4 regions of the Erwinia amylovora genome follow, and region 2 is predicted to be linked to each of the others. Evidence: predicted binding sites of a transcription regulator. Region 2 holds the regulator's gene; each other region holds the start of a gene.
What was found. The regulator PurR, encoded in region 2, represses purine synthesis genes. The targets are predictions, from matches to a motif close to CANGCAAACGTTTGCNTG.

Region 1 (6,229 bases), 950 kb from region 2:
CGATCCATTCGGGTTAGCCGGGTACTGCTGAGTAACGTTGCCAAAGTTGTCGACGAAGCGCAGCGCCACTAAGCCTTGACTTTCCAGCCGGGCCAAATGCGCCTCGTTGCGCACTTCTACAAAGCCTTCGCCATGGGCCACCGCAATCGGCATGCGTGAGCCAACCATGCCGTCCAGCAGCAGTGACGGGCTGGCGGCAACTTCCACCAGGCTGAAACGCCCTTCAAAGCGCTCTGACTGGTTACGCACAAAGCGCGGCCACTGTTCACTGCCGGGGATCAGCTCGCGCAGGTTTGACATCATCTGGCAGCCGTTACACACGCCGAGCGCCAGCGTCTGTGGCCGGTGGAAAAAAGTTTCAAACTCATCACGTACGCGAGAATTGAACAGGATTGACTTCGCCCAACCTTCGCCGGCACCCAGTACATCGCCGTAGGAGAAACCACCACAGGCCACCAGCGCCTGGACGTCGCCCAGTCCACGCCGCCCGGCAAGCAGATCGCTCATGTGCACGTCAATCGCGTCAAACCCGGCACGGTGGAAAGCGGCGGCCATCTCAACATGGGAGTTGACCCCCTGCTCACGCAGCACCGCCACTTGCGGACGGACGCCGGTAGCAATAAACGGTGCGGCGATATCTTCCTGTGGTTTGAACGTCAGCGCGACGTTCAGGCCCGGATCGCGGTCATCTTTCTTCGCCTCATGTTCCTGATCGGCAACTTGCGGGTTATCACGCAGACGCTGCATCTGCCAGGTGGTTTCTGCCCACCAGGTACGCAGAGTAGTGCGGCTTTCGCTGTAGATCGCTGAATCACCGCTGGAAATAGTGAAGCGGTCGCCGCTGACCGCCTTGCCCAGCAGGTGCACGCAGTCGCCAAGGCCGTGAGCCGCCAGCAGCTCTTTAACGTCCGCTACGTCGGCGGCGGCCACCTGAATCACCGCGCCCAATTCTTCATTGAACAGAGCGGCCAGGCTGTCGCTGCCCAGCGTGGCAATATCGGCCTCGATACCGCAGTGGCCGGTAAAAGCCATCTCGGCCAGCGTCACCAGCAGCCCGCCGTCTGAACGGTCGTGATAGGCCAGCAGTTTGCCGTCGGCGACCAGCGCCTGAATAGCATGCCAGAAACCTGCCAGCTGCTGCGCATCACGCACGTCGGCAGGCTTATCGCCCAGCTGACGGTAAACCTGAGACAGCGCCGTGGCACCGAGCGCGTTAACCCCGTTACCAAGGTCAATCAGCAGCAGGGCGTTATCACCAGTCTGCAATTGTGGAGTCACTGTTTTGCGCACGTCTTCCACGCGGGCAAATGCGGTGATCACCAGCGACAGCGGCGAGGTCACTTCGCGCTGTTCACTGCCCTGCTGCCAGCGGGTTTTCATCGACATGGAGTCTTTGCCCACCGGAATGGTGATGCCCAGCGCCGGGCACAGTTCTTCACCCACCGCTTTGACCGCTGCATACAGGCCGGCGTCTTCACCCGGGTGACCGGCTGCCGCCATCCAGTTTGCCGACAGTTTGATGCGCGTCAGCGGGCCAATCTGCGTGGCGGCAATATTGGTGAGCGCTTCACCGACCGCCAGGCGACCGGAAGCGGCAAAGTCCAGCAGCGCTACCGGCGAGCGCTCGCCCAGCGCCATCGCTTCGCCGTAGTAGCTGTCGAGGCTGGCGGTGGTCACCGCGCAGTTGGCAACGGGAACCTGCCACGGCCCGACCATCTGGTCACGGGCAACCATGCCGCCAACCGAGCGGTCACCGATGGTAATAAGAAACGTTTTCTCCGCCACGGCAGGCAGATGCAGGACGCGATTTACCGCGTCCACCAGCGAAATGCCATCGCGCACCAGCGCATCGCCTTTCACCTGCAGGCTGGTGACGTCACGGGTCATTTTCGGCGTTTTGCCCAACAGCACATCCAGCGGCATATCGATAGGCGTATTGTCGAAATGGCTGTCAGTAAGCGACAGGTGCATCTCTTCCGTCGCCTCGCCAATCACCGCATAAGGTGCGCGCTCACGTTGGCACAATGCGTCAAACAGCGCCAGGCTGGCCGGGGCGATGGCCAGCACGTAACGCTCCTGAGATTCGTTGCACCACACTTCCAGCGGGCTCATGCCCGGCTCATCGTTCAGAATGTCACGCAGATTAAAACGGCCGCCGCGTTCACCGTCGCTCACCAGCTCCGGCATGGCGTTGGACAAGCCGCCAGCGCCAACATCGTGGATAAACAGAATCGGATTTTCTTCCCCCAGCTGCCAGCAACGGTCAATCACTTCCTGACAGCGACGCTCCATTTCCGGGTTGTCGCGCTGTACGGATGCAAAATCGAGGTCGGCGTCAGACTGGCCGGAGGCCATTGACGAGGCCGCACCACCGCCGAGGCCGATATTCATCGCCGGGCCACCCAGCACGATAAGCTTGGCTCCCACGCTGATTTCGCCTTTCTGCACATGGTCTGCACGAATATTACCGATGCCGCCCGCCAGCATAATCGGCTTGTGGTAGCCGCGCAGCTCGCTGCCATTGTGACTGTTAACGCGCTCTTCATAGGTACGGAAGTAGCCGTTCAGCGCCGGGCGACCAAATTCGTTGTTAAAGGCCGCCCCGCCCAATGGGCCTTCGGTCATGATGTCCAGCGCGGAAACGATGCGATCCGGCTTGCCGAAATCCTCTTCCCACGGCTGCTCAAAACCCGGAATACGCAGATTAGACACCGAGAAGCCGACCAGGCCCGCTTTCGGTTTCGCACCACGCCCGGTGGCACCTTCGTCACGGATTTCACCGCCGGAGCCGGTCGCGGCTCCCGGCCACGGGGAGATGGCGGTAGGATGGTTATGCGTTTCCACCTTCATCAGAATATGCGCATCTTCCTGATGGAAGTCGTAGCGCCCGTGCGGGTCGGCGTAAAAGCGCCCCACCGTTGAACCTTCCATTACCGCCGCGTTGTCTTTATAGGCTGACAGCACATGGTCCGGGGTTTTCTCGAAGGTATTCTTAATCATCTTAAACAGCGATTCGGGCTGCTGCTTACCGTCAATCACCCAGTCAGCGTTGAAGATTTTGTGACGGCAGTGCTCAGAGTTGGCCTGAGCAAACATATACAGTTCGATATCGTTCGGGTTGCGTCCCAGTTTTTCAAACGCCGCCAGCAGGTAATCGATTTCGTCTTCCGCCAGTGCCAGGCCCAGCTTGATATTGGCCTGAACCAGCGCATGGCGGCCTTCACCCAGCACATCAACGCTTTGCAGCGCAGCAGGCTGATGATGGGCAAACAGCGCTTCGGCCTGCTGAAAATCGCTGAACACGGTTTCCATCATGCGGTCGTGCAGCAGTGCAGCCAGCCGCCCCCACTGCGCTTCGGTTAGCTGCGGGGCCTTAACATAGAAGGCGATGCCGCGCTCCAGGCGAATGATCTGCGGCAGCGAGCAGTTATGCGCGATATCAGTCGCTTTTGAAGACCACGGCGAGAGGGTGCCGGGACGAGGCGTCACCAGCAGCAGACGGCCTTCCGGAGTATGTTCCGCGAGAGAGGGACCGTATTTCAGCAGGCGCTGCAGGCGTGATTTATCATCTGCACAGAGAGGCGCGCTGACATCGGCAAAATGGACGTACTCGGCGTAAATATCACTCACCGGCAGGTGAGCGTCCTGAAAGCGGGCCAGCAGTTTGTTAATACGAAATGCCGACAGAGCGGGCGAACCACGCAGAATTTCCATCATTAAAGATCTCTCGTCTTAAAGCGCCGGGCGACGCTTCATTGGGCGCAACAGGGAAAACCGGCGCTATTATAGAGAATCCCGGTTAGTTACGAAACCGTTTGCGCAGAATTAATCGGCGAACCAGGACGGCTAAAAAGCACACTAAAGTGGTGAAATTCAGTTGCGGTGCAGCCCGTAGTTAAGCAAAATGCCCCACGCCCGGGTTCGATTACAGACCATAAATACTGCCTAAAAAGACAGACGCCCGGGAAAAATCGAGAGATAACTATTTGAAACGCCTGAAAATTAATTATCTGTTGATCGGATTAATCACCGTGCTACTTGCGCTGGCATTGTGGCCATCGATCCCGTGGTATGGCGGCTCTGAAGACCGTATCGCGCAGATTAAATCGCGCGGGGTGCTGCGTATCAGCACCATCAATTCCCCGCTGACTTACTACACCGTTAATCAATCTCCGGCCGGTATGGATTACGAGCTGGCAAAGCGCTTTGCCGATTATTTGGGAGTCAGGCTGGCTGTCACCGTGCGGCCGAATCTGGCCGATCTGTTTGACGACCTGGCGGACGATAAAGCCGACCTGCTGGCTGCCGGTTTGATTTACAACGGTGAGCGGCTGAAGCGTTTTCGTGCCGGTCCGGCCTATTATTCCGTTTCACAGCAGCTGGTCTACCGCATCGGTACGCCACGCCCGAAAAACCTTGGCGATCTCAGAGGCCGCCTGACGGTGGCTTCTGGTTCAGCCTATCTGTCCTCGCTGCGCGAGGTTAAAGACCGTCAGTATTCCGATCTCGACTGGGCGATCTCCACCGATCGGACGCCCGAGGGCTTATTACAGGCCGTGGCAGACGGTAAGTTCGACTATACCATTGCCGACTCGGTATCCATTGGGCTGATGCAGCGTATTCACCCCCAGCTGGCGGTGGCGTTCGATATTACCGATGACGAAGCCGTCACCTGGTACATCCGACAGGAGCCGAATGACAGCCTGAGCGCGGCGATGCTCGATTTCTTCAGCAGAATGTCGGAAGAAGGTGTTATTGCCCGCCTTGATGAGAAGTATCTCGGCCACGTTGGCACGTTTGATTATGTCGATACCCGCACTTTCCTGCGTTCGATTGACGAAACGCTACCGGATATTCGCCAGCTGTTTGAGAAGTATGCCAGGAAAATTGACTGGCGGCTGCTGGCGGCCATCTCTTACCAGGAGTCGCACTGGAATCCGCTGGCCACCTCCCCTACCGGCGTGCGCGGCATGATGATGCTGACGCGCAATACCGCCGACAGCCTGAATGTCAGCGATCGTACCGACCCCGAGCAGAGCATTCGTGGCGGCAGTGAATATCTGGTGCACATGATGGAGAAAGTCCCGTCGGGCGTGCCTGAAGATGAGCGAATCTGGTTTGCGCTGGCCGCCTACAATATGGGTTACGCCCATATGCTTGATGCGCGCAAGCTGACGGAAAAACAGAAAGGCGATCCGAACAGCTGGGCGGATGTGAAAGTACGGCTGCCGATGCTCAGTCAAAAACGTTACTACAGCCAGACTACCTACGGCTATGCCCGTGGCCATGAGGCTTATACCTACGTGGAGAATATCCGTAAATATCAGCTAAGCCTGGTCGGTTATTTGCAGGATCAGGAGAGAAGGCTGGCGCAGAAGGCGCTGACAGAAGCCGAACTGAACCAGGCTTATCCGGCGGTGGAGGCTAAAACAGCGTTAAACCCGACCGGGGTTTTGCTACTGCCGTAGCATTTTTTTTTCAGCCCGTCGCTGGCGAAAAAAATCACTTAGCATTGCCGCGCACTCATCATTCAGTAAGCCACATTCAGCCGGCACTTGATGGTTCATCCCCGGATGCCCCAGCACATCGAGCAATGAACCTGCCGCACCGGTTTTCGCATCACGCGCCCCATACACCAGCCGTCCGATGCGGCTGTGGATCATCGCACCAGCGCACATCACGCAAGGCTCCAGGGTCACGTACAGCGTGGTATCCAGCAGGCGATAATTCTCTATCATCTTACCCCCCTGGCGCAGCGCCATCATTTCAGCATGGGCCGTCGGGTCATGGTGACCAATAGGGCGGTTCCAACCCTCGCCAATAACCTGATTATCCAGCACCAGCACTGCCCCCACCGGCACCTCGCCCTCGTCCCATGCCCGGCGAGCCAGCCGGAGCGCGTGGCGCATCCAGTATTCATCATTGTGATCAGTCACCTGCGCCTCCAGCAAAAAAAACGCGACATTATATACCGAAATAATTCTGCTTGCAGGAAAGCGTCAAACACATGAAAAGCGAAGGAACCGGACCGGGGATGTGCCGGATATTGCGCCATTGCAGCAGCAGATTGCGACAGGATCGGGCGAAACTGAGCAGCACATTATTCCAGCTGCTGCAGCTCCCCCGTCGGGGTAACGCGAAAACGGTGCTGGCAGAAAAACAGCAGCGGATTATCCTGTTTACTGTCGCTGTAACCGCTGTAAAGCTGTAACGGCGTACCGATCTGTTC
Region 2 (6,229 bases):
GTTGGCAATCTGCAACGTTCCGTCGATTTTTACACCAAAGTGCTGGGCATGCGCCTGTTACGCACCAGTGAAAATGCCGAATACAAATACACCCTCGCTTTTGTCGGCTACAGCGATGAGAGCGAAGGCGCGGTTATCGAATTGACCTATAACTGGGGCGTGGATAAATATAATCCTGGTGATGCATACGGTCATATTGCCCTGGGTGTGGACGATGTGGCAGCAACCTGTCATCGCATCCGTAAAGATGGCGGCAATGTTACCCGTGAAGCCGGCCCGGTAAAAGGCGGTACCACCATCATCGCGTTCGTGGAAGATCCGGACGGCTACAAGATTGAACTGATTGAGAATAAACACGCGGGTCATGGTATAGGCAACTAAGCTTTTTTGGGGTGCTTTTCAGGCGCCCCGCTCCCCTCCCTGCTGCATCCCCCTGCAAAATTTGCCATAATGCGCGCTGTCTTTTTTCGCCAACGAGATGCCGATGTCTGAATCAAATGAACTGAATACCCTGAACAGCCGTTTTCGCGGTTTTTATCCAGTGGTGATTGATGTCGAAACCGCGGGTTTTGATGCCAAAACGAATGCCCTGCTGGAGATTGCGGCAGTAACGTTGAAAATGGATAGTGACGGCTGGCTGGAAAAAGATGAAACGCTTCACTTCAACGTCGAGCCTTTTCCCGGTTCGGTTCTGCTTGCTGAAGCACTGGCATTCAATGGCATTGATCCTGCTAATCCTCTGCGCGCAGCGGTCAGTGAATACGAAGCGCTTCACGCTATTTTCAAATTAGTGCGTAAAGGCATTAAGGACAGCGGCTGTAACCGGGCGGTTATGGTGGCACATAATGCCACGTTCGATCTCAACTTTATGAATGCTGCCGCAGAACGTGCCAGTCTGAAACGCAACCCTTTCCATCCCTTCGTAACCTTTGATACCGCTGCACTTAGCGGGCTGGTACTGGGGCAGACCGTGTTGGCAAAAGCCTGTAACGCAGCAGGAATGTCATTCGACAGCGCTCAGGCACATTCGGCCTTGTACGATACACTGCAAACGGCGGATCTGTTCTGTGAATTGGTTAACCGCTGGAAGCGTCTTGGCGGATGGCCATTGCCCGCTGCCGCAGAAAGCAGCACCGGCAACGCATCAGGGTGCGAATAGCCCTGGGGATTTAACGTGGGTCGGTTCAGGGACGGTAACCCAGATTTAACGGGCCTTTAGCAACAGCTAATCGCATGGTCAAAGCCATTCCCGCGCGTTGAGCTGAAATTGTTGACGCTGTGTATATCAGGCCATCAGGGGGCCGATTGCTCCGGATTAGCGATCGAGCCGGTAGCATGACAGAACGCCGAAGTGATTTGCCAGTCAGCAACTATCACCGACTGGCTTGCAGTGGCAAAACGGCAGTTCAGACGCCAGCCACGGCCATCATTCTGCGGCGTCAGTTGGGTATTTCTGGGCGGTTTCTTTGATCAACTGCTGCAGTTCACCACGCTGATACATTTCAATGATGATATCGCAACCGCCGACCAGCTCGCCGTCAACCCACAGCTGCGGGAACGTTGGCCAGTTAGCAAATTTTGGCATTTCAGCACGAATGTCCGGGTTTTGCAGAATGTCCACATACGCAAAACGCTCGCCACAGGCAGAAAGCGCCTGTACGGCCTGGGCAGAAAAACCGCAGCTCGGCAGCTTCGGCGAGCCTTTCATATATAACAGGATTGGGTTTTCTGCGATCTGGCGCTGAATTTTTTCTACAGTACTCATAAATGCCTTCCTCAATACGATACTTCGTGTATAGCTGTAGCCAGCCAATATTGTAGCTATTCTGACCTGACGTTAAAACGACAATTTCAGTACATCTGGGTTTTAACCCGCTTTGCGGTCAGAAGATGATAACAAAATAACATTTTCTCATGAGCTTTGCTGCATCCGTTGAAACACAGTTGAGGTAAAGCACTGAATTAATGAACTGATTATATTTGTTAATCTATACATCCCGATTGTATTATTGTAACAAAAAAGACCTTACCCTTTGGTCTCGAGTTAGTTTAGAATCCAAATATCCTTCTGCCTGCGCGCAGAATTCACTATTTACCTTCGCGTTGCTGCCTGCCGCAATGCACAGATTGTTAATGGAAACGATGCGTTCATTCATTACGCTTTTCATGCTGGCCATTGCTCAACTATTTTTCAATATGGCGCACGCATCGCCACAGGCGCCTGTTAATGCCGATCGGCACAAGGCTGACCGGAGCATCGCACGTGAAGATGAACGACGCAAACGACGTCCGGTAAAAGCTTCCCCGACCAAAAAACATAAAGAACCCCCGGTAAAAAAAACCAAACAACCCGCAGAACTGGCACAGCTTAGCCCGCTGCAAAAACAAAAGTTAAAAAAGAAGGCCACCGTTGTTAAGCGTCCAACGAAAAAAATAAACGCGGCGCAAAAGCCGTTAAGCCACCAGTCCGGCATCAAAAAGACCGTAAAAAAACGTTATGGCAGCCAGCGTGCAGATCGCAAGGCGGTTCTGACGGCCCCACTGAAGCTCAGTAATGCCCATCGCATTCGTTATCAGAGAGCGCGTGAAACCGCAGTGAGTAAACTGATGGGTCAGTTGGGCAAACCTTACCTGTGGGGTGGCAGCTCGCCTAAAACCGGGTTCGACTGTAGTGGCCTTGTCTGGTATGCCTATAAAGATCTGGTGAAATTCAAAATTCCTCGCACCGCTAATGAGATGTATCACCTGCGTGATGCCGCGCCGATCAGGCGTGACCGGCTTGAGAAAGGCGATCTGGTATTCTTCCGTATTAACGGCAGAGGTAGTGCCGATCATGTAGGTGTCTATCTCGGCGGCGGTAAATTCATTCAGTCACCTCGAACGGGTAAAGACATTCAGGTTAGCGCGTTGGGTGATGATTTCTGGCAAGAACATTACGTAGGCGCTCGCCGCGTGATGACTCCGAAGACGGTTCGTTAACGGTTAGCTGAAGGTATTAACTGCCGCGCCGTCAGACAAAATTCTTTGCTGGCTCCTGATGGTTTGACCCGCCGTGGCTAATAGTCCTAAATTTCGGTGAGTTATTTACTCTCGTCCCTGCCGCACTTTGCCTTAACAGCCTGGATTTATTGTTATCGTTAACGGTAAAAATCTCGTTTTCTTTGCTAAGCCTTGTTAGAATTCCTGCTTTGCGTTGCGCAACGGCGCCAAAATCTGGCTAAGCCAGCACTGCACGTCCTTTTACGGACAAGCAAGACCCCTTCCCGACCTTTTGAGACAGCCCCCAATAATTCTGGCCAATCGGGAAAAGCTTGCGTAAAGGCAAACGATTAACAAACCAGTTATCAGCAGGTTACTGATAACACCAGGAGTACGATTTTCATGGCAACGATTAAGGATGTGGCAAAGCGCGCGGGTGTTTCCACCACCACCGTGTCGCACGTCATAAACAAAACACGCTTTGTCGCCGAAGAAACGCGAGAAGCGGTTTGGGTAGCTATCAAAGAGTTGCATTATTCTCCAAGCGCCGTAGCTCGTAGCCTGAAGGTAAACCACACCAAAACCATTGGCCTGCTGGCAACCTCAAGCGAAGCACCTTATTTTGCTGAAATCATCGAGGCGGTGGAGCGCCGCTGCTTTGCTCAAGGCTATACCCTGATCCTGGGCAATGCTCATAACAACATACAAAAGCAGCAGGCTTACCTGTCGATGATGGCGCAAAAACGTGTCGACGGGCTGCTGGTGATGTGCTCTGAATACCCGGACGCGCTGATTGCGATGTTAGAAGATAACCGCAATATCCCGATGGTAGTCATGGATTGGGGCAAGTCGCGCGGTGACTTCACCGACACGGTACTGGATAACGCTTTTGATGGCGGCTATCTGGCGGGGCGTTATCTGATTGAACGCGGGCACCGCGATATTGGTGCCATCCCGGGTCAGTTGGAGCGCAACACCGGGGGCGGGCGCCATGCGGGCTTTGTGAAAGCTCTGAGCGAGGCCGGGATCACACTGCGCGATGAGTGGCTGGTACAGGGTGATTTTGAACCTGAATCCGGTTATCTCGCCATGCAACAGATCCTGTCGCAGAAACAGCGTCCGACTGCCGTATTCTGCGGGGGTGACATTATGGCGATGGGCGCAATCTGTGCAGCAGATGAAATGGGACTGCGCGTACCGCAAGACATCTCGGTGATTGGTTATGATAACGTGCGCAATGCCCGTTACTTTACTCCGGCGTTGACCACGGTACATCAACCGAAAGAGCGCCTCGGTGAAACCGCATTTGATATGTTAATTGATCGCATTACCAGCAAACGTGAAGAGTCGCAGACCATTGAGGTCTATCCTTCTCTGATCGAACGACGTTCGGTGGCGGATGGACCTTACCGGGACTACCGCCGTTAATCACGCAGCGGTGCCGGGTCCTGCTGCTCGCTAAGCCATTCGGCCCTCAGGGTTTCCGTGCTGCCAAGATATTCCAGCAGCCAGCTCAGCGCCGGTGAGGCGCTTTGTTCCGACCAGCTCAGACAGCACGGGCTGTCAGGAAAATGCGAGCTAAGCGCCAGCTCACGCAGTTCATTCCGCTGCAGCAACGGCTGGGCGAAATGGCCCGGCACCATGCCAACGCATAAACCCGCGCGCAAGCAATCAAAAGCGCTTTCCCAGTCAGGTACGACCAGCCGCCGCTGATTATCCAGCGTCCATGTCGTGCGCTTGGGTAACGCGCGTGAAGTATCTTCCAGCACCAACGAAGGCCACTCGCGTATCCACTCTTCAGTCAGTGGCCCGGGCCGACTGACTAACGGGTGTTGTGCATTAACCACGCAGCGCCAGTTAAGGCTCCCCATATCACGGAAAGCGAAACGCCCGCCAACCGGGATCGCCTGCGTGGCACCTATCGCCACATCCACCCGCCCGTCTGCCAGCGCGTCCCAAACGCCGTTAAACACTTCTGGCATGATATGCAGCTCCATGTCAGGAAAGTGGCGGTAAAAATCCACCACCAGCTGCCGCGTTCGCGACGGGCGTACAATGCGATCGACGGCGATATTGAGCTGCCCGCGCCAGCCGTTTGCCACCTGTTGACAGCGGCGGCGCGTGGCTAGCATTTTTTTGATGACAATCCTGCCTTCCTCGCTGAATACCCGTCCGGCGTCGGTCAGCACCACATCACGATGCCGCCTTTCAAACAGATTTACGGCCAGCCATTCCTCAAGCTGACGCACCGTATAGCTTATTGCAGAAGGGACGCGGTGCAGCTCTGCGGCAGCGGCGGTGAAGCTTCCGGTCCGGGCCACGGCATCAATAACTTCCAGTGAATGTTCTGACCACATATTTGCCTTCAAAAAAATTCATTCCAATCAACGAATATTAGCGTTTCACAGACTGTCCTGCACGCGATTACACTGCGCAAGCTTAAAACGGGCTGATAAGAGTTAATTAACATGTATTCTGCAGTTTTTATGATTTACCTGGCGCTGCTAAGCATGCTGGGTTTCCTTGCTACCGATATGTACCTGCCTGCATTTGGTGTGATGCAGCAAGATCTGAATACTCAGGCTGGCGCTGTCAGCGCCAGCCTGAGTATTTTCCTTGCCGGATTTGCCTGCGCGCAACTGGTATGGGGACCTCTTTCAGACCGCATCGGGCGCAAGCCGGTACTGTTGATGGGCCTGAGTCTGTTTGCTGTCGGCTGTGCCGCCATGCTTTGGGTTAATTCAGCAGCTTCGCTGCTGGCATGGCGATTTGTGCAGGCTGTCGGCGTCTGTGCTGCGGCCGTCAGCTGGCAAGCTCTGGTGGTTGACCGCTACAGCGCTGCACGAGCCAACCGTGTATTTGCCACTATTATGCCGCTGGTCGCGCTCTCACCGGCCATGGCGCCACTGGTCGGAGCCTGGCTGTTAGCTCATTTTCCATGGCAGTCCATCTTCGTCACGCTGTTACTAATTACTTTGCTGCTGATGGTGCCAACCTTGCGACTGCCATCACAACCAAGGCATGATAAAAGCGCGCCTGACATCGCCGCTCCCGGCTTCGTTTCCCTGCTTAAATCACCCGTATACAGCGGCAACGTCGCTATCTATGCAGCCTGCTCTGCCAGCTTCTTTGCGTGGCTTACCGGTTCACCGTTTATTTTAGGTAATCTGGGTCTTTCACCTGCCGATATTGGCCTGAGTTACGTGCCGCAAACGGTCGCTTTTTTGATCGGTGGCTTTAGCTGTCGTGC
Region 3 (6,229 bases), 1.8 Mb from region 2:
GGGTAGCCTGCTGCGTGAAGGGATGAAAGTGGTGATTGCCGGGCGGCCTAATGCCGGGAAATCCAGCCTGCTGAACGCGCTCGCCGGACGCGAAGCCGCCATTGTCACCGATATTGCCGGTACCACACGCGACGTGCTGCGCGAACATATTCAGATTGACGGTATGCCGCTGCATATTATTGACACCGCCGGTCTGCGCGAAGCCAGCGACGAGGTGGAACGTATTGGTATCGAACGGGCGTGGCATGAAATTGAACAGGCGGACCACGTGCTATTTATGGTCGATGGTACCACCACGGATGCCACCGATCCGGCAGAGATTTGGCCGGACTTTATCGCCCGACTACCGGAGACGTTACCGGTTACCGTGGTGCGTAATAAAGCGGACATCACTGGTGAAATAAGGGAAATTTCTGAAGTGAATGGTCACTCACTTATCCGGCTTTCGGCACGTACCGGTGAAGGCATTGAAAATCTGCGCAACCATTTGAAGTTAAGCATGGGCTGGCACGGTAGTATGGAAGGCGGTTTTCTCGCCCGCCGTCGCCATTTGCAGGCGCTGGAGTTAGCCGCTACTCACCTGCAGCAGGGAAAACACCAGCTATTAGCCGCCCGGGCCGGAGAATTGCTGGCGGAAGAGCTGCGTATGGCGCAGCAGGCGCTAAGCGAAATCACCGGCGAGTTCAGCTCCGACGACCTGCTGGGGCGCATTTTCTCCAGTTTTTGCATTGGAAAATAACCTTGCGGGTGGGACAGTCAGTTCCCACCCTTTGGTCAAAAGCGTGCGGTGTCCAAATCTGAGAATACGCCGAAAAATGGGATCCAGATGAAATAAAGCAAGAAAATTCCTACAATAACAGGGATGATTATTCGACCATTATCATGGAGCGACAAATGGCAAGTCATTTTGCTCGCTGGGCACTGGTGCAATGCAGCCCCAAGGTTCACCGAGTCCAGCAACAGCTTATTGAATACTCTTCCATTTTTGACGAGAAACGGCGAAGCCGCTTCCTGGCAGGCCGAACTTTGCTCGCAGAGTTGATGTTTCGGGTCTATGGCATCCACAAGCTTCCCGGGATAACCGTCAGCAGCGACGGCCGTCCACATTTCTCCGACCCTGACTTACCCGATTTCAGTTTCTCCTATGCCGGTAACGTCGTAGGCGTGTTGTTAGGCGATGAGGGGGAACGCGCCGGACTGGATATGGAGATTGTGCGGGCGCACAGCCGCCAAACGTTGGAAAACCAGTTTGCGCACCTCTCGTCGGGCGAAAAAACGTGGGTCAACGCGCAGAATGATGCCATTGAAGCCTCAACCCAGCTCTGGACCCTACGCCAAAGCATTCTCAAGCTGATCGGTGAAAACATTAATAGTGTGGGCTCACTTCAGCTACACCCTGCATCAGGCAGGCTTCGCTCCATGAACCGGCCGGACATCCAGGCGCTCTGTGACGCTGAACCCTCGCTGGTTTGGTCTTGTGCGCTTTCGCCAGGGAACGACAGGTTAAATTTGTGGGAATTCAAAGGGGACGACGGCTGGGAATCACTGCGAGAAATTAACCTGTATGCGCAAAATATGCCACCGAGTACGCTGCGTCTGACCAGTCTGCCAGCGGAAAAACAGCTGCATCATTCCTGAGCGTGCGGGTGACATAATAGCCACCCGCTCTGCTGATTAATGCGCGTCAATAAACACGATCTTCAACACGAAAAGTAGCGCCACCACCACCACGCAGGGGCTGATTTCACGCCAGCGTGCGGTTCCCAGTTTCATCACACAGTAGGAGATGAAACCCAGCGCGATACCTTCGGTAATAGAGAAGCTGAATGGCATCATCACCGCCGTGACAAATGCCGGCACCGCTTCGGTAAGATCGTCCCATTTCACGCGCGCCAGACTTGATGTCATTAGCACACCGACGTAGATCAATGCTCCAGCCACCGCGTAGGCTGGCACCATAGCGGCTAACGGCGACAGAAACATCACCAGCAGAAACAGCAGGCCGGTCACCACCGCCATCAGGCCAGTACGTCCACCTATAGAAACGCCGGAAGAGCTTTCGATATAGGCCGTCACCGAAGAGGTACCAATCAATGATCCCGTAACAGAACTGATACTGTCGACGTACAGCGCCTGTTTCATGCGCGGGAAGGTGCCCTTTTCATTGCTCAGACCGGCTTTATCGGTTACGCCAATCAGCGTGCCGGAGGAGTCGAACAGGTTAACCAGCATAAAGGAGAAGATGATGCCTGCCATACCGACATTTAACGAATCCTTGAGGTTAACCTGGCCAAGAACCGACGTTACGGCAGGCGGCGTGGAGAAAATGCCGCTGAACTTAACATCGCCAAGCGCCAGCCCAATAGCGGTAGTGACCACAATCGACACCAGAACCGCCGCGTGAATATGACGTGAAGCCATAATAGCGATAATAAAGAAACCCAGCGCTCCCAGCAGCACGCTGTGCGACGTCAGGTTACCGATGGTGACCAGCGTGGCTTCACTTGGCACAATGATGCCGGCATTCTTTAATCCCATCAGCGCGATAAACAAACCAATGCCGGCAGTAATTCCCACGCGCAAGCTCAGCGGTATGTTCGCTATCATCCAGTAGCGCACACGGAACAGGGTCAGCAGCAGCAGGCCAACAGCTCCCCAGAAGATGGCCCCCATTCCTACCTGCCAGGAAATGCCCATCGCCCCCACGACCACAAAAGCAAAGAAGGCGTTCAGCCCCATTGCCGGAGCCAATGCGACCGGTAAATTTGCCACCAGCCCCATCAGAATGCTGCCGAAAGCAGCTATCAGACAGGTTGTAACAAACACCGCCCTGGTATCCATGCCGGCCACGCCAAGGATCTGCGGATTAACAAATACGATGTACACCATCGTGAGAAAAGTGGTAATTCCGGCAATCACCTCGGTACGCACGGTGGTGCCATGTTCCTGTAGTTTAAAAATCCGTTGTAACAGCCCGGGATTAGTCATGGTGTGATTCCAAAGCGGAGAAAGTTGTCGGCGCTTATCCTAACTCATTACGGTGACTTTGGTATGGCGATCGCGCAATTTTTTCGCAACCGATTGCGCTTTAACCCTTTTTAACGGCCGTCGTCAGGGGTGATTGAGTTTCAGCTCGCTGCAGTTTTGAATACGCGCTACCGCAGAGACGGTGCCAGGATAATACAGCCAGTACGATAACCTGTCATAGAGCGCGAATAGCGCGAAAAGGATGATAGCTGACAGGCCGGAAAACCGACCTGAGCTTAAATACCGGATGGTAGTCTCGTTCTGATTAAGGTTTATTCAGCTGCAGATCTTTTAAGTGCCGTAACACAGTTTCAAGACTGACTCCGAGTTTACGCGCAATATCCCTGTGTTCCGAACCTTCGTTCATCATTTCAACAATAGTCTTCTGCATATCGGGGCTGGAGCCTGCATAGTAGAAATGAAGCTGAAAGGTTTTCAGACAGCCCTGGCAGCGGTAGCGTTGTATTCCTGAGGCAGAACGCCCATTACGGCGGATCCTGGCGCTTTCACGACAACGTGGGCAGGCAATGTCTCCCATTTTCATACATATCACTCCTGGAACTCAACGTTAACAATAATAAAGCAGCATGAACATGTCCGTATTCATTCCCGATAAAGAGAATGGAAAGCCGTTCAATTAAGAGCTTCACAAAAAAATATAATTTACGCAGCGATAATCCATTATAAAACTGAGACCGGCTTTCAATCTGCGGACGTAATTAATTTATCAGCGTTTATACCTGGCCCGGCACGCTCTCAATGTTAACCGGAAGAAGGAGGCGTTGATGGATTAACGAGATTAGCAGGACATCTTTTATTCAGTTTTAAAATTCCTTAGCCCCTGAGGTAATAACAATATTTTGCAATGCTAACCATATTTTCACTTCATGTAAAAATCAAAAACTCACCCAAAGGGCGGGAAAAACGGCCTGGTTAGAGGAAAATATAGATTAACGACTTAAAATTATAAAAATTATTCGGATAATATTTTTATACAAAACAAAAAGTCGCATAAAAAAATAATGCGATTACCTTTATCTTTGTCACTTAATTGTAAAAAAACATACGGAAGTCACAGATCATATAGATATAGCGTAAAACAGGAATTAACTTACTTCTTTTTTCCATTCAAGCTTATTTTCAGGGTTCGGGCCAGCTTCGTAGAGAGTCAGCAGAAAACGGCCGTACGTAATGAGGAGGGGCATAAAGGCTCAACAGACATATGCCACTATCCGGTGCTGCGCAGTTCAGCACGGGAAAAGCGGCGATCGGCGACATGCCGATACCAAACTCACCGTCCAGCCCCATCCCCGCCAGCGTACGGTAAGCCAACAGGCCCCAATAGCATTGCGCTGTCGCGCGCAATCCGCTAAACGGCAATAACATCAGGAAAGTGAAGGTCAGTTCACGCATACGCCCGCTGTAATGGCTGTAATGGCTGTAATGGCTGTAATGGCTGTAATGTGGCTGCAATGGCTGTGATGGCTGAAGTGGCTGAAGTGGCTGTAATGTGGCTGCAATGGCTTTAATGGCTGAAGTGGCTGAAAATAACGCCACCCGGCACCGCACCGATCGGCGTCCTGGCCATCAGGGAACCGGCCAGTGAAGAGTTTGACGACAGCAATGTGCTGATAGCAGGTAGTAAAAGCCGGGGATCACAGGTCAAAGCCATCGATTGCCAAACCGCTTACGGCGGCGACCATCGCTTTGCCCGGTGTCACGCCGCGCCGGCGGCAGAGGGTGTTGACATGATTCAACCTTGTGGTTGGCATTGGCCAGGCCAATACAGGTTTGCAGGCATCCACCAGCCAAACGGAAAAACCCGGCGCACCGCAGTTTGCGATACGCCAGAGGCTGATTAAGCGGGATTGCTGCCGTTACCGTCGCCCGCCAGCAGTTTATCCAGCTGGTCGCCGCCGACATGGCGGAAATCATGGCCTTTAATGAAGTAGAAAATAATCTCGCAAATATTCTGGCAGCGATCGCCAATACGCTCAATGGCGCGCGCGCAAAACAGGGCCGTCAGCACGCTTGGGATGGTACGCGGGTCTTCCATCATATAGGTCATCAGCTGGCGAACAATGCCCTCGTACTCCTGGTCAACCTTCTTATCTTCGCGATAAATCTCTATCGCCGCGTTAAGATCCATTCGTGCAAAGGCGTCCAGAACGTCATGCAGCATCTGGATAGTGTGATGCCCCAGAGACTCCAGGCTCACCAGCAGCGGCTGATGCTGCTGGGAGAATTTCTCCAGCGCGGTGCGGCTAATCTTCTCTGCCACATCGCCAATGCGCTCCAGTTCAGAGATGGTTTTGATAATCGCCATCACCAGGCGCAGGTCGCTGGCCGCCGGTTGACGTTTGGCGATGATGCGCACGCAGGCTTCATCAATCTCCACCTCCATCATATTGACCTTCTGGTCACCCTCAATCACCTTGTTGGCCAGCTCCGCATCCTGATTGTGCATGGCGGTGATCGCGTCCGTTAATTGCTGTTCCACCATGCCACCCATGGTCATCACCTGGGTGCGGATGTGCTCCAGCTCGGCGTTGAACTGGCCGGAGATATGTTTGTTCAGATTCAGGCTTTCCATTTTATTCTCCAGTCATCTCAACCGTAGCGGCCGGTGATATAGTCTTCAGTCTGCTTTTGTAGCGGAGTGGTAAACAGCGTATCGGTATCGCTGTACTCTATCAGTTCGCCGAGGTACATAAACGCCGTACGGTCGGAGCAGCGGGCAGCCTGCTGCATATTGTGAGTGACGATCACCACGGTGTAATCCTGTTTCAGTTCGGTAATCAACTCTTCAATGCGCCCGGTGGAAATCGGGTCAAGCGCCGAGCAGGGTTCATCCAGCAGCAGCACCTCCGGACGGATCGCGATACCGCGTGCAATGCACAGGCGCTGCTGCTGGCCACCGGAAAGACTGTAGCCGCTCTGATGCAGCTTATCTTTGGTTTCCGTCCACAGCGCCGCTTTGGTCAGCGCCCACTGCACGCGTTCATCCATATCGGCGCGCGACAGCTTTTCAAACAGCCGCACGCCGAAGGCGATATTGTCGTAGATCGACATCGGGAATGGCGTCGGCTTCTGGAAGACCATGCCCACACGCGCGCGCAGCAGGGCGATATCCTGACTGGCGGTCAAAATATTTTCGCCATCCAGCAATATTTCCCCTTCCGCGCGCTGATCGGGATACAGC
Region 4 (6,229 bases), 320 kb from region 2:
TTCCAGGCTCATCAGCAAATCAGCCCAACCTTGGCTAACTGCCAGCGCGCTGCGTTACAGGCATGGTTGGACGAATATCCCGACCGACTGGGTATCGCCCTTACCGACTGTATTACCATGGATGCCTTCCTGCGCGATTTCGGCGGTGAGTTTGCTCATGCTTATCAGGGACTGCGCCATGATTCTGGCGACCCGGTGGAATGGGGTGAAAAAGCCATAGCCCACTATCAGCAGTTGGGCATCGACCCACTGAGTAAAACGCTGGTGTTCTCTGACAATCTCGATTTGGATAAAGCCGTGGCGCTATATCGTCATTTTGCACAGCGCATCAATGTTATCTTCGGCATTGGTACCCGACTCACCTGTGATATACCCCAGGTCAAACCGCTCAATATCGTGATAAAACTGGTGGAATGCAATGGTAAGCCGGTTGCCAAACTCTCGGACAGCCCCGGTAAAACCATTTGCCACGACAAAGCCTTTGTGCGCGCCCTGCGTAAAGCCTTTGATTTGCCGCTGGTGAAGAAAGCCAGCTAGGCCTGCTTCATGGGGGCAGATCGCATCTGCCCCCGGCTTTAACCTTGCCGAATAAATCTCTCTGTGTACCAGAATTTCTCTTGTTTCTCCTCCGCTGACAAGTAACATAGCGATACCCTGAATTGGGGTATTCCATTCCGATTAAGACTAATAGTGAGAAACGAATATGAGCGTTGTGCCTGTAGCGGATGTACTGCACGGCCGGGTCACGGTAGACAGTGAAGTCACCGTACGTGGCTGGGTGCGTACCCGAAGAGATTCGAAAGCCGGTATTTCCTTTATCGCCGTTTATGACGGTTCCTGCTTTGATCCGGTTCAGGCTGTCGTCAATAATTCTCTGAATAACTATCAGAATGAGGTATTACGTCTGACGACCGGCTGCTCGGTTGTGATTACGGGGAAAGTCGTTGCATCGCCGGGTCAGGGACAAAGCTTTGAAATTCAGGCAACCGAGGTTGAAGTGGTGGGCTGGGTTGATGACCCGGATACCTATCCGATGGCGGCGAAGCGCCACAGCATCGAATATCTGCGTGAAGTTGCGCACCTGCGCCCACGCACTAACCTGATTGGCGCGGTGGCGCGCGTTCGCCATACTCTGGCACAGGCGCTGCATCGTTTCTTCGACGAACAGGGTTTCTTCTGGGTTTCCACCCCGCTGATCACCGCTTCTGATACCGAAGGCGCCGGCGAAATGTTTCGCGTCTCAACGCTGGATATGGAAAACCTGCCGCGTACGCCAGAAGGCAAAGTCAATTACGATGAAGACTTCTTCGGTAAGGAAGCGTTCCTGACCGTATCCGGCCAGCTGAACGGCGAAACCTACGCCAGCGCTGTCTCGAAAATCTATACCTTCGGGCCAACTTTCCGCGCGGAAAACTCGCATACCAGCCGCCATCTGGCAGAGTTCTGGATGCTGGAGCCGGAAATGGCCTTTGCCGACCTGGAAGACAATGCTGCCCTGGCGGAAGCGATGCTTAAGTACGCTTTTAAAGCGGTGCTTACCGAACGCGCCGATGATATGGCTTTCTTCGCGGAACGCGTAGACAAAGATGCCGTTTCACGCCTTGAACGTTTTGTAACGACCGATTTCGCACAGGTCAATTACACCGAAGCCATTGAGATCCTGCTGGCATCTGGGCAGAAATTTGACAACCCGGTTGCCTGGGGTATCGATCTCTCTTCGGAGCATGAGCGCTACCTGGCGGAAAAACACTTCAAAGCCCCGGTAGTGGTCAAAAATTACCCGAAAGATATCAAAGCATTCTATATGCGCCTGAATGACGACGGTAAAACCGTTGCGGCTATGGACGTGCTGGCTCCGGGCATTGGCGAAATTATCGGTGGCTCCCAGCGTGAAGAGCGCCTTGAGGTGTTAGATGCACGTCTGGCCGAGATGGGGCTGAATAAAGAAGATTACTGGTGGTATCGCGATCTGCGCCGTTACGGCACCGTACCGCATTCCGGTTTCGGACTGGGTTTCGAACGATTAATCGCTTATGTCACTGGCGTGCAAAATGTAAGGGATGTTATCGCCTTCCCACGAACTCCACGTAACGCGACTTTCTGATTTCTGCATTAAATATAAGAAAATTAAAATAAATATTAAGGCCGACATCGTCGGCCTTTTTTTTATTTTTGTAAATTTAGAGTTGACTCACAAACTCCCTTATTTATTACATTTTGAAATACAATTTTTCATATTGTTACCAGAATAAGAGATTAGTAGCATTTTCGGGCTAGATTAACCGGGCTACCAATGGAAAGATGCCTGAAGACACAGGAAGACACCAAACTCTCTTCAAGGTTCTGTAAAGAATTGTTGTCGGCAGTGGCAGGTGTTCAAATAACTCCAACGAGGGTAATAATTAATGATGAAGCGCAACATTCTTGCAGTATTGATCCCAGCTCTGTTGGCAGCGGGTGCCGCTAACGCTGCAGAAATCTATAACAAAGATGGCAACAAACTGGACCTGTACGGTAAAGTTGATGCGCGTCACCAATTTTCAGATAACTCCGGTGAAGACGGAGATGAGTCTTACGTTCGTTTCGGTTTCAAAGGTGAAACTCAAATCAGCGATCGGCTGACCGGTTACGGCCAGTGGGAATACAACGTACAGGCAAACGTGGCTGAAGCAGAAGGTACTTCTGGTTCTAAAACCCGCGTTGGCTTTGCCGGCCTGAAGTTTGCTGATTACGGCGCGTTCGATTACGGTCGTAACTATGGCGTCGGCTATGATCCGCTGGCATGGACCGATATCCTGCCGGTATTCGGCGGTGACTCTGGTTATTCCGATAACGGCATGGTCGGTCGTTCTAACGGTCTGGCCACCTACCGTAACAGCAACTTCTTCGGTCTGGTTGATGGTCTTGACTTCGCGCTGCAGTACCAGGGCAAAAACGAAGAAAGCGATAACGGTCGTAAAATTGAAAAAGCGAACGGCGACGGTTGGGGCAGCTCCGTTACCTATACTACTCCGGTTGGCGTGGCGGTATCTGCTGCTTACACCAGGTCAGATCGCACCAACGCTCAGCAGAACGCCTACTTCGCGAACGGCAGTAAAACCGCTGAAACCTGGTCTACCGCCGTTAAGTATGACGCAAAAAGTGTTTACCTCGCGGCGATGTACGGTGAAACCCGTAACAACACCTTTATCAGCGGTAATTTCGACGGCGTAGATCGTAGCGGCATGGTCAACAAAGAGCAGAAATTCGAAGCGGTGGCACAATACCAGTTCGACTTCGGCCTGCGTCCATCCCTGGCTTACGTGCAGTCTGTCGGTAAGAAGATCGAAAACGTTGGCAAACAGGATCTGTATAAGTACATCGACGTGGCCACCTACTACTACTTCAACAAAAATATGTCCACCTACGTTGATTACAAAATCAACCTGCTGGATGAAAACGAATTCACCCGTAATGCCGGTATTTCTACCGACAACACCGTTGGCGTTGGCCTGGTATACCAGTTCTAATTATCACTCTGCCGCGGTTTATCCGCGGCGATGTGTGCGTCAGACGGGGCTTCGGCCCCGCTTTTTTTTGGCCTTCTGCAGGGAGTTTCGGTTGTGGCGACCGGGACGCTATTCTCATTCCTTGTCTTCATTGCCGGGGCTTTTTTTCGCCGCAAACGATTGGCAATTCTCCCTGTATGACGGTAACCTGAGCCAACAATTCGCTTTAGATTAAGCTAACGGACTCCCACTATGTTTGAACGTATTGCAGCTGCCCCCGCCGACCCTATTCTTGGCTTAGCCGATCTGTTTCGAACGGATAAGCGCCTGAACAAAATTAACCTCGGTATTGGCGTGTATAAAGATGAAACCGGCAAAACGCCGGTACTGTCCAGCGTTAAAAAAGCTGAACGGTATCTGCTGGAAAACGAAACAACCAAAAACTATCTGAGCATCGACGGGATTGCCGACTTCGCCCGCTGTACTCAGGAACTGTTGTTTGGCGCCGCCAGCCCTCTGATTGCCAGCCAACGAGCACGCACTGCGCAGACTCCAGGAGGCACTGGCGCACTGCGGGTCGCTGCGGATTTTATCGCCACACAAACCAGTGCAAAACGCGTCTGGGTCAGCAATCCCAGCTGGCCAAATCATCAGAACGTGTTTACTGCCGCCGGTCTGGAAGTTTGTCAATACGACTATTATGATGCTGCCAGCCACAATCTGGATTTCGACGGCATGCTGCAAAGTCTTAATGCTGCCGTGGCCGGTGATATTGTCCTGTTCCACGGCTGCTGCCACAATCCCACCGGCATTGACCCGACTGCCGAACAGTGGGCGCAGCTTGCCGATCTGTCGCTGACTAAGGGCTGGCTGCCGCTGTTTGACTTTGCCTACCAGGGCTTCGCCCGCGGTCTGGAGCAGGATGCCGAAGGTTTGCGTACTTTCGCAGCCAGCCATCAGGAGCTGATCGTGTGCAGCTCATACTCGAAGAATTTTGGCCTGTACAATGAGCGTGTGGGTGCATTTACCCTGGTTGCCAGCGACGCTGCGGTGGTTGATACCGCCTTCAGCCAGGTGAAAGCGACCATTCGGGCTAACTACTCCAATCCTCCGGCACACGGGGCGGCAGTGGTTGCCACCATCCTTAGCAACAGCGATCTGCGTGCGCAATGGGAGCAGGAGCTGACCAGCATGCGCGATCGTATACAGCTTATGCGCCAGCTATTTGTCAAGACGCTTGAAGAAAAAGGGGCGAAAGGCGACTTCGGCTTTATTATTGCGCAAAACGGCATGTTTTCCTTCAGCGGCCTGACAAAAGATCAGGTCGTCAGGCTGCGCGATGAGTTTGGCGTGTATGCGGTGAACTCCGGGCGCGTTAACGTAGCGGGTATGACGACAGATAATATAGCCCCGCTGTGTGAGGCTATCGCCGCTGTGCTGTAGTTCGGTGCCGGGCCGCCATAGCAGCCCCCCCGTGATTGGCTAACGCTGTAAACGGAAAAAGCCTGCAATAGCAGGCTTTTTCCGTGGTGAAGGCGGTTATTGCAGGAACGGATTGCTGATACGCTCGCGTCCCAGCGTTGACATTGGTCCATGACCTGCGATAAAGGTCACGTCGTCACCCAGCGGCAGTAACTTGTTCAGGATGGAAGCGATCAGGTCCTGGTGGCTGCCCTGCGGGAAGTCTGAGCGCCCTACGCCACCGCTGAAAATCACATCGCCGGAAACCAGCAGACGGGCTTTACGCTCGAAGAACACAATATGACCCGGCGTATGTCCGGGGCACAGCAGCACTTCCAGCACGGTGTTGCCAACAAGTACGACTTCCCCCTCTTGCAGCCAGCGGTCCGGGGTCAGTGGCGCGCATTCGTCGAAGCCGAACATCTGGCTTTGCTGCGGTAAACCGTCCAGCCAGAATTTGTCCGCCTTATGCGGCCCGACAATCGGGACATCGTAATGTTCGGCCAGCTCGGCCGCAGCGCCAACATGGTCGAGGTGGCCATGAGTCAACAGGATTTGCTTAACCGTTAAGCCGAGGGCAGCGATCTCATGTTTGATCTTCTGTGCATCGCCGCCCGGATCAACCAGTGCAGCTTCACCGGTTTCAGGGCACCAAATGACCGAACAGTTCTGCGCGAACGCGGTGACCGGGATAATGTGATAATTCATAATACTCCATGGCCGGCCGCCACAGGGCAGCAGGAATTTCGCCTTACCAGCGCCGAACCGGCCCGGTATCAATGTGCACAAAGTTACTGCGAGGATAGTACCCTACACCGCCCGCCCGTAGCGAAAGTGCAGCTTTGCGGATATTGCTTAATGAGATCCCTTCAATATGGAAATCCATCGCCTGTCCCAGCGTGTGGTAGCTGTGCTTAGCCACGCCGTCACTGCGCTCACGCAGCATGTTGTTGGTTGCCAGCGAACGGTAGCCGGAAATCAGCTGAACCGGTTTACGGGTATTCAGCAGGGTTTGCAAACGGAACAACTGATCGAACAGGTGGGGATCGATACTCTTACTTTTATTGGCCCGATAATCCCGGAAAAAGTGGTTAAGACGCGTCAGTTCTGACTTATCGTAGGTTTTACCGTTAAAAAACTCGGTTTTAAGACTTTCACCGGTGTGCAGATTATTAAGAGTGAGCATCCGGGGACGAGCGGTAGAAAGCGAGGCAAAAGCCTGGCTCGGAAGTAGTGCGACACCCAGGGCGGCTCCGCCCAGAGTCAACCACTTACGGCGA

Region 1: the regulator PurR is predicted to act here: its motif matches at 3,805-3,822, upstream of purL (phosphoribosylformylglycinamidine synthase).
Region 3: the regulator PurR is predicted to act here: its motif matches at 3,071-3,088, upstream of JGC47_RS17255 (NCS2 family permease).
Region 4: the regulator PurR is predicted to act here: its motif matches at 3,658-3,675, upstream of JGC47_RS06695 (amino acid aminotransferase).

What each region holds. Positions count from the first base shown of each region.
Region 1 is NZ_CP066796.1:2,702,634-2,708,862, forward strand. It holds gene purL (phosphoribosylformylglycinamidine synthase) at 1-3,717, opposite strand, end outside; gene mltF (membrane-bound lytic murein transglycosylase MltF) at 3,987-5,468, shown strand; gene tadA (tRNA adenosine(34) deaminase TadA) at 5,457-5,936, opposite strand; gene yfhb (phosphatidylglycerophosphatase C) at 6,101-6,229, opposite strand, start outside.
Region 2 is NZ_CP066796.1:1,755,928-1,762,156, reverse strand. It holds gene gloA (lactoylglutathione lyase) at 1-381, shown strand, start outside; gene rnt (ribonuclease T) at 479-1,159, shown strand; gene JGC47_RS08210 (Grx4 family monothiol glutaredoxin) at 1,427-1,765, opposite strand; gene JGC47_RS08205 (C40 family peptidase) at 2,143-2,979, shown strand; gene purR (HTH-type transcriptional repressor PurR) at 3,382-4,407, shown strand; gene punR (DNA-binding transcriptional activator PunR) at 4,404-5,336, opposite strand; gene punC (purine nucleoside transporter PunC) at 5,448-6,229, shown strand, end outside.
Region 3 is NZ_CP066796.1:3,797,423-3,803,651, reverse strand. It holds gene mnmE (tRNA uridine-5-carboxymethylaminomethyl(34) synthesis GTPase MnmE) at 1-739, shown strand, start outside; gene JGC47_RS17260 (4'-phosphopantetheinyl transferase family protein) at 895-1,638, shown strand; gene JGC47_RS17255 (NCS2 family permease) at 1,675-2,988, opposite strand; gene JGC47_RS17250 (IS1/IS1595 family N-terminal zinc-binding domain-containing protein) at 3,293-3,571, opposite strand; partial or broken gene JGC47_RS17770 (metabolite transport protein) at 4,291-4,449, opposite strand; gene phoU (phosphate signaling complex protein PhoU) at 4,886-5,620, opposite strand; gene pstB (phosphate ABC transporter ATP-binding protein PstB) at 5,638-6,229, opposite strand, start outside.
Region 4 is NZ_CP066796.1:1,440,509-1,446,737, reverse strand. It holds gene pncB (nicotinate phosphoribosyltransferase) at 1-537, shown strand, start outside; gene asnS (asparagine--tRNA ligase) at 704-2,104, shown strand; gene ompC (porin OmpC) at 2,406-3,509, shown strand; gene JGC47_RS06695 (amino acid aminotransferase) at 3,741-4,931, shown strand; gene JGC47_RS06690 (MBL fold metallo-hydrolase) at 5,028-5,657, opposite strand; gene mepK (peptidoglycan L,D-endopeptidase MepK) at 5,701-6,229, opposite strand, start outside.